Regions from separate parts of the Streptomyces sp. NPDC102360 genome, predicted to be linked through region 1. Evidence: riboswitches for the same ligand, from Rfam matches in the RefSeq annotation. Region 1 holds a riboswitch; each other region holds the start of a gene.

Evidence for each region. Region 1 has a riboswitch for cyclic di-AMP ahead of ACIRHA_RS30005 (NlpC/P60 family protein). Riboswitches for the same ligand answer to the same signal wherever they lie in the genome.
Region 2: linked by a shared signal. The riboswitch ahead of ACIRHA_RS20840 (M23 family metallopeptidase) and the one ahead of ACIRHA_RS30005 (NlpC/P60 family protein) in region 1 are both predicted to bind cyclic di-AMP.
Region 3: linked by a shared signal. The riboswitch ahead of ACIRHA_RS10135 (peptidoglycan DD-metalloendopeptidase family protein) and the one ahead of ACIRHA_RS30005 (NlpC/P60 family protein) in region 1 are both predicted to bind cyclic di-AMP.

What each region holds. Positions count from the first base shown of each region.
Region 1 is NZ_JBIWLG010000009.1:102,561-106,745, reverse strand. Features, by position in the region: gene ACIRHA_RS30015 (NlpC/P60 family protein) at 1-726, opposite strand, end outside; gene ACIRHA_RS30010 (hypothetical protein) at 1,021-1,374, shown strand; gene ACIRHA_RS30005 (NlpC/P60 family protein) at 1,415-2,599, opposite strand; cyclic di-AMP (ydaO/yuaA leader) riboswitch at 2,607-2,759, opposite strand; gene pcrA (DNA helicase PcrA) at 2,945-4,185, shown strand, end outside.
Region 2 is NZ_JBIWLG010000004.1:533,064-537,248, forward strand. Features, by position in the region: tRNA gene ACIRHA_RS20830 (tRNA-Met) at 1-6, shown strand, start outside; gene ACIRHA_RS20835 (PP2C family protein-serine/threonine phosphatase) at 275-1,312, shown strand; cyclic di-AMP (ydaO/yuaA leader) riboswitch at 1,566-1,710, shown strand; gene ACIRHA_RS20840 (M23 family metallopeptidase) at 1,722-2,774, shown strand; gene ACIRHA_RS20845 (aldo/keto reductase) at 2,967-3,920, shown strand; gene ACIRHA_RS20850 (PrsW family intramembrane metalloprotease) at 3,914-4,185, opposite strand, start outside.
Region 3 is NZ_JBIWLG010000002.1:112,872-117,056, reverse strand. Features, by position in the region: gene ACIRHA_RS10145 (ABC transporter permease) at 1-914, shown strand, start outside; gene ACIRHA_RS10140 (tyrosine-protein phosphatase) at 997-1,794, opposite strand; cyclic di-AMP (ydaO/yuaA leader) riboswitch at 2,178-2,348, shown strand; gene ACIRHA_RS10135 (peptidoglycan DD-metalloendopeptidase family protein) at 2,352-3,134, shown strand; gene ACIRHA_RS10130 (SGNH/GDSL hydrolase family protein) at 3,365-4,147, shown strand.

The DNA of each region.
Region 1 (4,185 bases):
GTACGCGAAGGAGACCGCGGCCTTGGCACGGGAGTTGGTGGCCTGGGAGAGGTCGGCGCGTTCCGCCGAGCGCGAGGCGTGTCCGCTCTGCGTGGCGGTGGGCGTGCGCTTCTCAGGGGTGAGGCGGTCGAGGAGGCGGCGTGCCTCCGCGAGTTTTCGCTTCACCTTCTTCTTGTTGTCCTCCAACTCGGCCTTCTTGGCGCGGAGTTCGGAGAGTGTGCCGTCGGCGTCGCCGCGCAGCTGGTCGATCTCGCGGAGTTCGCCCTGTACGCGGGTGACCGAGGCGGCCTGCCGGGCGCCGATGCGCTCCGTGAGGGACGCCTTGTCGAGGTAGGCGTCGGGGGAGGAGGAGAGGAGCAGCTGGACCGACGGGTCCACGCCTCCGGTGCGGTACTCGGAGGCCGCCACCGAACCCAGCTTCTCGCGCTCGGAGTTGAGGGATTCGGTGCGCCGGGACGCCTCGTCCTGGAGCGCGTCCACCTTCTTCCGCGCCCCGTCCGCCTTCTCCTTCGCCCCGTTGTACTTCTGGGTGGCGACCTCCGCCTCCTGGTACAGCTTGTCGACCTTGGCCCGCACCTGGGTGGGGCTGAGCTCGGGCTCCGCGTGCGCCGCCCCGCCGTCGAGGGCGGTGACGGTGGCCGCGGAGGCGAGGGCGAGGGTGGCCGCGGTGCGGCCCGTGCCACCGCTGAGCGAACGCGGTCGGGGCTTGCGGTGCGCTGCCGGCACAAGGTCCTCCTCTGGGCGGCCGTCCGAAACGCACGGCCCCCGGTCGCGCGTCCGGCGGCGGCCCGCACAGGGGGAGCGGGTCGCCGCCGGACCTTTCTCGGCGGGGGTGTCCGACTGCCGCCCCTGGTTCGGGCGGCGGTGGGGAGCCGGTCACCTGAGCAAGGACGCTAAACCTCGGCGTAACGGGTTGGTGGCCGATTGTTCGCAACTGGCCCATTTGTTACGGGCGGTGGCAGAGAGTGACAGCCGGGCCTCCGAAGTGGCCCGAAACGGGCCCAAGTAGGCTCCGGCCCCATGGACGTACTCATCAACCTCTTCGTCGGTCTGCACATCATCGGCATCGCCTCGCTGCTCGGCGGCTTCCTCACGCAGATGTCGGCGATGAAGGAGGGCGCGGCCCGCTTCAACAAGGCGATGCTGCACGGCGCGCTGACGATGCTGGTGACCGGCGTCGCCCTGGTCGGCCTCAACCAGGCCGACGGCTCCACCGTGAACAACATCAAGATCGGCGTGAAGCTCGCGGTCCTGATCGTGATCCTCGGCATCGTCTATGTGAAGCGGGACGAGGAGAAGGCGGAGAAGGGCCTGTTCGCGACGGTCGGCGCGCTCACCGTCGCGAACATCTTCATCGCGGTGCTCTGGACCTGATCACAGGCGTCACAGGCGTCACAGGCGTCACCGACGGGGCTCAGGCAGGCCGCACCACGCTGTGGATCGACGACGTGCCGTCGTAGTAGATCGACTCCTCGCGCACCACCGCGCCCGGCTTCGGCGCGTGCACCATCATGCCGTCGCCCATGTAGAGGCCCACGTGGCTGATGTCGTCGTAGAAGAACACCAGGTCACCGGGTTGGATATCGGAGAGCGGCACCGTCTTGCCGATCTCGACCTGGTCCCAGGTCGTCCGCGGCAGCGAGATCCCCGCGGACTTCCACGCCGCCTGCGTCAGACCCGAGCAGTCGTACGAGTCCGGTCCCGTGGCACCCCACACGTACGGCTTGCCCTCCTGCGCCTTGGCGAACGCGAGCGCCTGCGCGGCCTTGGTGGCGTACGAGGCGTCCGATGAGCCCGCCGAGCCGGTGGAGGAGCCCGAGGAACCGGAGGACTGCCCCTGCTCCTTCGCCTCCTCGGCCGCCTTCCGCTTCGCCGCCTCCGCGGCCTTCTGCTCGGCGGCCAGCTCGGCGGCCTTCTTGCGGGCCGCCTCCTCCTTGGCCTTCTCGATCGCGGCGAGCCGCGCCTTCTCCTCGGCGGTCAGCTTGGACAGCAGCTGACGCGCGTCGGAGAGCTTCGTCTGGACGGTCTCCTTCGAGGACCTCAGCTCGGCCTGCGAGTCGGTGAGGTCCTCGAGGCTCGACTGGGCCTCGGTGCGCTTCTTCGCGGTCTCGCGTGTCTGCTTCTGATAGTCGTCGATCGACTTCTTCTGCTCGTCGGTCAGCCGGCTCATCAGCTGGCGCTGCGAGAAGTAGTCCTCCGGGTCGTCCGCGAGGAACATGGTCGCGGTGTCGCTCACACTGCCCGAGCGGTACTGCTCGGCGGCGTACCTGCCGAGCTTCTGGCGGGCCGTGTTCATGTCCTCGGTGCGCTGCGCGACATCGTCGAGGAGCTTGTCGACCTGGTGCTTCTTGGAGTCGGTCCGTTCCTTGGCGCCGTTGTACTTCTGGGTGGCGACCTCGGCCTGCCGGTACAGGGTGTCGACCTTCTGCTGGACCTCTTCGAGACGCGGCTTCGACGACGGCTGCGCGGGCGCGGCCTGCGCCGTCTGCGAGAGCAGGGCCACGGACGTGAGGGCGGCGGTCGTGATGCCGACCGCCGGGGTCGTGCGAAGGCCGCCGGTCATCCGGGAACGGCTGCGGGGCTTGCGGTGCGACGCCAAGGCAGGCGACTCCTTCCGTCGTCCGCCTACCGGGTTAGCTGTCGGGTTCGGGCGTGGTACGTGGAAGGCTGCCCTACGGTCGGCTGACCGATTCACCCCAAGGTCGGTTGGGTCCCCGGTTCCCTGCCTCGCGGCGTACGGAACTCAGCGGGGGCTGCCCGTTCGCCGCGACTTCCGCGGGCGGGGGGACGGGCTGCCCGGCTGCACCGTAGCCAACTCGTGTGGCTGCTGTGAAGGTTGATGTTCGATATGCCCGATACATTTTCGTGATCTCTTCCTCTGGGCCCCCTTGGATTTCCAAGGGGGCCGCGGGTTGTCAGTGGGGCGGCCTAGACTCGTAGAGCGATGAGCAGCCTCTTTGACGACAGCTTCCTGACCGGCCTCCAGAACAGTGCGGAGGAGCCCCCGCCGCCGCCCCCGGACCCCGAGTACGACGACGGGGCCCCGGAGCCGATGCCGGACGGGCTGTTCGGTGTGCCCCCGGAGCGGGACGCGCACTATCGGGACGGCGCCCCGCGCCCGGTCCTCGACTCGGCCACCCTCCTCGAGGGGCTGAACGAGAACCAGCAGGCGGCCGTCGTGCACGGCGGCGCCCCGCTGCTCATCGTCGCGGGCGCCGGATCCGGCAAGACCCGCGTCCTCACGCACCGCATCGCGTACCTGCTCGCCGAGCGCGGAGTGCACCCCGGCCAGATCCTCGCGATCACGTTCACGAACAAGGCCGCGGGCGAGATGAAGGAGCGCGTCGAGGACTTGGTGGGCCCGCGCGCGAACGCCATGTGGGTCTCCACCTTCCACAGCGCCTGCGTCCGCATCCTGCGCCGGGAGAGCAAGAAGCTGGGCTTCACGTCCTCCTTCTCGATCTACGACGCCGCCGACAGCAAGCGGCTCATGGCGCTCGTCTGCCGCGACCTGGACCTTGACCCGAAGAAGTTCCCGCCGAAGTCCTTCAGCGCGAAGATCAGCAATCTCAAGAACGAGCTGATCGACGAGGAGGACTTCGCGGGCACGGCTGCCGACGGCTTCGAGAAGACCCTCGCCCAGGCCTACGCGATGTACCAGGCACGCCTGCGTGAGGCGAACGCGCTGGACTTCGACGACCTGATCATGACGACGGTGAACCTGCTGCGCGCGTTCCCGGACGTCGCCGAGCACTACCGCCGCCGCTTCCGCCACGTCCTCGTCGACGAGTACCAGGACACGAACCACGCGCAGTACGCGCTGGTCAGGGAACTGGTCGGCCCCACCGAGGGCGAGGACGCGGACCCGGCCGAGCTGTGCGTCGTGGGTGACGCGGACCAGTCGATCTACGCGTTCCGTGGCGCCACGATCCGTAACATCCTGCAGTTCGAAGAGGACTACACGAACGCGAAGACGATCATGCTGGAGCAGAACTACCGCTCCACGCAGACGATCCTCAGCGCGGCGAACGCGGTGATCGAGCGCAACGAGTCGCGCCGCCCCAAGAACCTCTGGACCAACGAGGGACCCGGCGCCCAGATCACCGGCTACGTCGCGGACACCGAGCACGACGAGGCGCAGTTCATCGCCGACGAGATCGACCGGCTCACGGACGCGGGCGACGC
Region 2 (4,185 bases), on a different contig from region 1:
CCGCTACTGAAGACAAGAGGCCGGAATCTCACTGAGATTCCGGCCTCTTGTCATGTGTGTTCCCGCCCGGTCACCCGTGTTGCGCACGTCACTTTCCCCACCCGTACGGCCCACCCCTGCTCGCCCCCGCGCCCCCGTGCGGGAACTCTTGGTGAGACGCCGGAAGCTGGCAGGGAACGGCAGGAGACGAGTGGTGGGGCAGCGAACAGGAGGCACCGGCGGGAGACGGGGGCGGCACGGCTCCGACCCCGTGAGCGTCCGTCTCTTCCTGCGGATGCTGCCCCTGCTGCTCGTCATCGGCGGCGCGATCTACGAGTACGTCACCCCCAGCGGCTTCCCCGGCGCCCCCCTGTTCAGCGCGGCGCCTCTGGTGGCCGCCCCTTTCTTCTCGCTCGGCGCGACGATCCTGACGGGCGTCGTGTCGATCGGGGCGATCGTCACCGTGCACCTGCGCTACACGGGGAACCTCGACTCCGTGTTCGTCACCGAGATCGTCACCGTGGCCACCGTCTGCCTCCTGGCCTGTGTGATCAACCGGATCGTGTACCGCGGCTACGAGCAGCTGGCCTCCGCCCGTGAGATCGCGCAGGCCGCGCAGCTCGCGGTGCTGCCCCGGCCGGCCCAGCGGCTCGGCGGCTTCGTGATCGCGGCGCGCTACGAGGCGGCGCAGGCCGACGCGTTCATCGGCGGTGATCTGTACGCGGTCCAGGACACCCCGCACGGCATCCGGATCATCGTCGGCGACGTACGCGGCAAGGGCATGGGGGCGGTCGCCGCGGTCGCCGTCGTCATCGGCGCGTTCCGGGAGGCCGCCGAGCAGGAGGGCTCCCTGGAGGCGGTCGCCCAGCGCCTGGAGCGGGCCCTGGCCCGCGAGGGCACCCGGCGCAGCGGCATCGACGACTTCGAGGGCTTCACCACCGCGGTGCTCGTCGAGATCCCGCACGGCGTCGAGCTCGTCCGCGTCCTCAACCGCGGTCACCCCAGCCCGCTGCTGCTGCTCGGCGACGGCACCGTGCGCGCACTCGACCCGTGCCAGGCGGCGCTGCCGCTCGGCATGAGCGAACTCGGCAGCTGGCCGGACCGGGCCGTGGAGGCGGCGTTCCCGTCCGCGGCCACGCTGCTGCTCTACACCGACGGGCTCTCCGAGGCGCGCGACGCGAGCGGCCGCTTCTACGATCCGGCGGCCCGGCTCTCCGGACGTGTCTTCCCGGGGCCCGAGGAACTTCTCGCGTCCCTCGCCGCGGAGGTCCGCGCGCACACCGGCGACGGGACGAAGGACGACATGGCGCTGCTCGCCGTGCGGCGGGGCTGAGTTCCTTGATCGTTGTTACCTGTGGTAGCCGACCGTAGTCGAACGGCGTCGCTCCGCATAACAATTGACGCACCATCAGTTGGATGGACGTTTGTGGTGAGCGATCAACTCGCCCCGATCCGCCCCCTGGTGTCCCGATAAGTCCTGGCCAGAGTCGTGAACGATCAGTGGGAAGCGCTTGGAATTACTGTCTGCTGTCTATTAACGTTCGATAACGCAGCGCGGTCGTCCCAGCCGTCACAAGAGATGGCTCCGTGCGCACACGCTTAATCCCGCAAGGGAACCGGGGAACCATCAACTTGGGGTGAATCGGACATCGTTGAAGCTCGCGATGTCGGTAGGAGACCTTCCTGCTCCGAACCCGTCAGCTAACCCGGTAGGCGAGAAGGAAGGAAAGGAGAGCGCCCCCGTGGCGTCGAACCGGCCTGCCCCAGACTTCTTCTATGGACCCGAAGACGACTTCGGTGTCGAGCAGGAGACCTGGGAGGAGTGGAATCCCACCGAGGAGTCCGTCTCCTCCGTCCGCGGCAGGCATCGCGTAGCCCGCCGCCGTGGTGGATTCGCGCGCAGCTCCACCGTTCTCGGCGTCGGTGTGGTCGCCGCCGTCGGCGCGGGCGGCATCGCCACCGCACAGGGCGGCAAGCCTGCCGTCCACATATCCATGCCCGACCTGTCGGCGGTCAAGGACTCGCTGCCCGAGGCCAAGTCGCTGCCGGGCGTGGGCTCGTTGATGTCCGACGGTTCGGACTCCGACGCGGACTCCGGCGCCACGGCCTCCCCGCTGAGCGGCGCCGGTATCACTCAGGCCGAGGCCGCCGACGGGCAGACCGGCGCCGGCGAGGCGCTGCGGGCCCGCATCATGCAGCAGGCCGAGACGCAGCAGGACGCGGCCGACGCCACCGCCAAGCAGGCCGCCGAGGAGGCCGCCGCGAAGCAGGCCGCCGCCGAGGCCGCGGCCAAGCAGGACGCGGCCAAGGCCAAGGAGCTCGCCGAGAAGAAGAAGGCCGAGGCGGAGGCCCGCCGCAAGGCCGAGGCCGAGCGCCTCGCCAAGCTGGCCAAGAGCTTCAAGCTCCCGGTCGCCTCGTACACGCTCTCCGGCACCTTCGGCCAGCCCGGCTCCATGTGGTCCTCCGGGTACCACACGGGCCTCGACTTCGCCGCCTCCACCGGTACGCCGATCCGCGCCATCCACTCCGGCACGGTCACGGAGGCCGGCTGGGCAGGCGCGTACGGCTACCGCACGGTGCTCACCCTCGACGACGGCACGGAGCTGTGGTTCTGCCACCAGTCCTCGCTCAATGTCAGCGCGGGCCAGAAGGTCAGCACCGGCGATGTCATCGGCCGCGTGGGCGCCACGGGCAATGTCACCGGGCCGCACCTCCACCTGGAGGTCCACCCCGACGGGCAGTCCACCGGCGTCGACCCGGCATCGTGGCTGCGCGAAAAGGGCCTCACCCCCTGAGAGCCTCTCCCTGAGAGCCTCTCCCTGAGAGCCTGTTCGCGGGCTCTGAGCCGGTGAACTCCGGCAGTCCTGGCGCTCACCCCCCGACGCCTGGGCTGCCGGTTTGCCCATTACTGGGCCGCTTGGGTCTCTTGAGGCGATTTCCGGCGTGATCGCGGAATACCGTATTCCGTACGGGTGTTGAGTCGGGGCATGACTTCCTCTCCTTCTCTGCGCAAGCTCGGCACCTCCGACCTCGAGGTTTTCCCGCTGTCCCTGGGTGGCAACGTGTTCGGCTGGACCGCCGACGAGGCCACGTCCTTCGAGGTGCTCGACGCGTACGTCGCCGCGGGCGGCAACTTCATCGACACCGCCGACGTGTACTCGGCGTGGGTGGACGGCAACCGGGGCGGTGAGTCGGAGACCGTCATCGGCAAGTGGCTGGCCTCGCGTGGCCGCCGCGACGACGTCGTCATCGCCACCAAGGGCAGCCAGCACCCCGAGTTCCAGGGCCTGTCCGCGGCCAACATCAAGGCAGCGGCCGACGCCTCCCTGAAGCGCCTGGGCACCGACCACATCGACCTGTACTACACGCACTACGACAAGCCCGAGGTCCCGGTCGAGGAGATCATCGGCGCCCTCGACGAGCTGGTGAAGGCGGGCAAGGTACGCCACATCGCCGCGTCGAACATCTCCGCGCAGCGCCTCCAGGACTCCCTCGACCTCTCCGACCGCGAGGGCCTCGCCCGTTACGTCGCGCTCCAGCCGCACTACAACCTCGTCTCGCGCGACACGTACGAGGGTGAGCTGCAGGACGTCGCCGCGCGCGGCGGCCTCGGGGCCGTTCCCTACTACGCGCTCGCGTCCGGCTTCCTGACCGGAAAGTACCGGCCGGGCGTGACGGTCGACAGCGCGCGGGCCGCCGGCGCCGGCAAGCACCTGGAGACCGAGCGCGGGCAGCGGGTACTCACCGCGCTCGACGAGATCGCGCAGACGCACGACGCCGAGATCGCCACGGTCGCCCTCGCCTGGCTCGCCGCGCAGCCCACGGTGACGGCGCCGATCGCGTCCGCGCGGAACACCGAACAGCTCCCGGCGCTGCTCGCGGTGGCGGACGTGGAGCTGACGCAGCCGGAGCTCGACCGGCTCACGGCGGCGTCTCAGTAGCGGTACGGGTTGTTGTCGTAGGTGTACGCGGGTCCCTGCGCCAGTGGGACCGCGTACACCGGGGGCAGCCACATCGGCGTCGCGATCTGGGAGCCGTACGCGAGCGCCGGGCGCGCGTAGTGGCGCCGCGCCCACAGCGCCTCAAGGAGTTCCCGCTCCCGTACGACGTAGTCCGCGCCGGCCCTGCCCTTGCGGCCGCGGTGGCGCAGCAGTGCGAGGGACGTCGCGTGGTCCTCGTACTCGGCGACCGCCGTCGCGGCCGCCC
Region 3 (4,185 bases), on a different contig from region 1:
CGGACCACGCCGTCACCGATCCGGCAGGCCTGCCGGCGGGCGCCGCCGACCGGGCGGCCCGCGCTCCCGGTGTCGACGCGGCCGTGAGCCTGCTCGACACGCAGGTGCTCGTACCGGTCGACTTGGGAGGGGAGACCTCGCTGCAGGCGACCGCGGCCCAGGGCATCTCGGGCTCGGGCGGCGAGCTCGCCAAGGTGCAGGACCTGGATGTGCGCCGCGGCAGCCTGGACCGCGTGGGCGCGGGTCGCATCGCCATCGACAAGACCCTCGCGACGGCGGCGAAGGTGAAGGTGAAGGTGGGCGACAGGCTGCCGCTCCGTCTCCCCGACGGCACGAAGGCCCGCCCGCAGGTCGCCGCGGTATACGGCCGGGGCCTTGGCCTGGCGGCGGTGACGATGGACCGCGCCTCCCTCGCCGGACATGTCACATCGGGCTTCGACAGCACGCTGCTGGTGCGCGGCGGCGACGCCGGGCCGCTCACCGCACTCGGCAAGGTCACCGACGCCTCGGGCTACGCCGTCGCGCGGAGCGTGGACAGCGAAATGGGCGCCTGGTCCAACTACACGATGGCCGCGGTCCTGGGTGGCTTCGCCGCCGTCGCGGCGGTCAACACGCTGGTGATGACGGTCCTGGACCGCCGTCGCGAACTGACCGTGCTCCGCCTCGTCGGTTCCACGCGTCGCCAGGTGCTGCGGATGCTCCGCTGGGAGAGCCTGCTGGTGTCGGCGGCGGGGGTGCTGCTCGGCACCGCCATCGCGATGATCACGCTGACCCCGATGATGCGCGGCATGACGGGAGAATCCCCGTACATACCGCCGCTGCTGTACGGCACGTTCGCCGCGAGCGCGGTGTGTCTCGGTCTGCTCGCCGTGACCCTCCCCGCCCGCGCGGCACTTCGCGACAGGGAGGGGTGACGGCGGACCTCGGAGAGGTGCGCGGCAACGGGCGCCATGTGACGCCCGGCGCCGCCCGGCACCAGGGGACGGCGCTCGGCGGTCAGTCGAGAAGGCGCTCGCGCAGCCGCTCGCGCGTCGCCGCGGTGAGCTTCAGGCCCTCTTCGAGGTAGCGGTCCGTGCCGCCCCAGTGCTCGTCGATGGTCTCGAGGCCCGCGTTGAGGTACTCGATGCGGGCGTCGAAGAGCGGGCTGAGCAGCTCCATGATCTCGGGGGAGTAGGCATCCTTCGCGGTGGCGGTGCGGCGCACGTTGTAGCGGCGGTGCTTCTCGTTGGACTTGAGGTAGTCCGCCTCGATGGCGTCGCGCTCCACGCCCACAGCGAGCAGCGTCACCGCGATCGACAGACCCGCGCGGTCCTTGCCGGCCGCGCAGTGCATCAGCGCGGGGAGGCTGTCCTCGGCGAGGGAGTGCAGCACGCGGCTGTGCTCGGCGGTGCGCTCCTTGATCATGGTGCGGTAGGAATCGACGAGCCGGTTCGCCGCGCGGCCCTCGGAGAGGATCTGGCGCAGCTGATTGATGTCGCCGTCGCGGACCATGGCCCAGAATTCGGCGCCGTCGGCCGGGTCGTTGAGCGGCAGGTTCAGATTGCGCACGCCGGGCAGCGCGACGTCCGCGCCCTCCAGCTTCTGGTCCGCGCTGTTGCGGAAGTCGAAGACCGTGTGCAGGCCGAGGGAGGAGAGGAAGGTCGAGTCCTCGGCCGTGGCGTGGGCGAGGTGGCCGCTGCGGAACAGTACGCCCTGGCGCACGCGCCGGCCGTCCACGGTGGGCAGGCCGCCCACGTCTCGGAAGTTGCGCACTCCGGTCAGCTCGGGCTCGGTGGACGGTGCGTGCTGCGTCACAGGGGCTCCTCCCAATCGGTGCACCGGCGTTGGGTCGCCGGTGGGCGCGCTCCTGACGATACGACATCGGTTCCCCAGGCAACCATCTGTCCGATTCGCCCCGTTCTGTGTCAACTGTGCATGGATCGGAGGGGCTTGTGGGCCTGTGCGTGACCGGCTTCATGTTCGTGACGCTGCGTGCCGGGTGGCCCGGATTGCCTCCCCAGTAATCCCCGAAGGTATGGCGTTGGTAAAGCGAAGAAGGTCGACGCAGGGTTACGCAGGGCCGCCTCAGAAATCCAAGGAATTGCCGCCGCAGGTGAATTCGGGGTTTGTCGTAGCCATTGCGGTTCGCCTACGGTCACCAATCAATCCGGTCGGAACGCCTAGTCCTGCCGCCGTCCGGATTCCTTTCGACTACCCGTCACGGCAGGAGCGGGGGACCCACACGCAGTACGCCGCGCAGGGATTTCCCGAAGCGGCTAGGGGTGAAGCCGCGCCCGCACCCCGGGCACGGCCGGGCATCTCCAGCCCGAACCCGACAGCTCACCTCGTAGGCGACGGAGAGGAAATTCAGCATGCCCGCAAAGGGAAAGCACCGCCTTTCGACCTCCCAGCGCATCGCCCGTGTCGCCGCCGTCGCCTCCGCCGGTGGAGTCGCCGTGGCGCTCCCGCTGATGGGCGCCACCGGCGCGCAGGCCGCGACGTCCGGCGGTACCGCCGACACCACGACGTACACCGTCAAGGCCGGTGACACGCTCTCGAAGATCGCCAAGGCGCAGGACGTCGACGGCGGCTGGAAGAAGCTGTACGAGGACAACAAGGACGCCGTCGGCTCCAACGCGGACCACCTCAAGATCGGCGTCAAGCTCGACCTCGGCGGCGCGGCCGAGGGCGACTCCGGCTCCGAGGGCGGCGCCGCCGCCGCGCAGACGAGCGCCAAGACCCCCGCCTCCGGCGACTACACGGCGCCGGTCGACGGCGCCAAGGGCACCGGCTACGGCAACTCCGGCTCCATGTGGTCCAGCGGCAGCCACACCGGCGCCGACTACTCGATCCCCACCGGCACCTCCGTGAAGTCGGTCGCCGACGGCACCGTCGTCTCGACCGGCTCGGGCGGCGCGTACGGCAACGAGGTCGTCATCGAGCACGCCGACGGCCACTTCTCCCAGTACGGCCATCTGTCCTCGATCGGTGTCGCCCAGGGCGACACGGTGACGGTCGGCCAGGAGATCGCCAAGTCCGGCGCGACCGGCAACGTCACCGGCCCGCACCTGCACTTCGAGATCCGCACGGGCGCCGACTACGGCTCGGACATCGACCCGATCGCGTACCTGAGCGAGCACGGTGTGAACGCCTGAGACGTGACGTAGGGGCCGCTCGGCGGCCCGCTCGCTTCGGCGCCCGGGGTGTTCCCCGGGCGCCGAAATGCGTTCGTGCGCTTATTCCACGCTTATTCCCCAGGTGGCGAGTGGGTTATCTCACCACACGTCAACCCCTGGCTACGGTCGCGTAGGTCACAGCCGAGGGTGAAAGATGTGTGGTCGTGGCAAACGAATCGAGAGCACTCACGGACTCACTCAACGGCACGATCCGGTCCTACGCGGCCGTGGGCGACAGCTTCACCGAAGGAGTCGGTGACCCCGGCCCCGACGGCAAGTTCGCGGGCTGGGCCGACCGGCTCGCCGTCCTCCTGGACGACCGTGTCCCCGAGGACACCTTCCAGTACGCGAACCTGGCCGTGCGCGGCAAGCTCCTCGACCAGATCGTCGCGGACCAGGTCCCGAAGGCGGTCGATCTCGCTCCCGACCTGGTGACCCTGGTCGCCGGCGGCAACGACATCATCCGCCCCGGCACCGACCCGGACGACGTGGCCGAACGCTTCGAGAAGGCCGTCGCCAAGCTCGCCGACGCGGCGGGCACCGTCATGGTGGCCACCGGGTTCGACACCCGTGACGTGGCCGTGCTCAAGCACCTGCGCGGCAAGATCGCCACGTACAACATGCATGTGCGGGCGATCGCCGACCGGCACGGCTGCCTGATGCTCGACCTGTGGTCCCTGAAGTCCATCCAGGACCGCAGGGCCTGGGACGGCGACCGTCTCCACCTGTCGCCCGAGGGGCACACGCGGGTGGCGCTGCGCGCCGCCCAGGCGCTCGGCGTCGAGGTGCCGGCCGACCCCGAGCAGGCGTGGCCGCCGCTGCCGCAGCGCGGCACGTTCGAGGTACGGCGCGACGACATCCACTGGGCGCGGGAGTTCCTGGTGCCGTGGATCGGGCGCCGACTGCGCGGCGAGTCCTCCGGCGACCGGGTGCAGGCCAAGGGCTTCGTGGACCCGCACGCGGTGAAGGCGCACCTGGAGGCGGCGTCCTGACGCGTTGATCCCAAGCGGCGCGGTGGTGCTGACGGCCT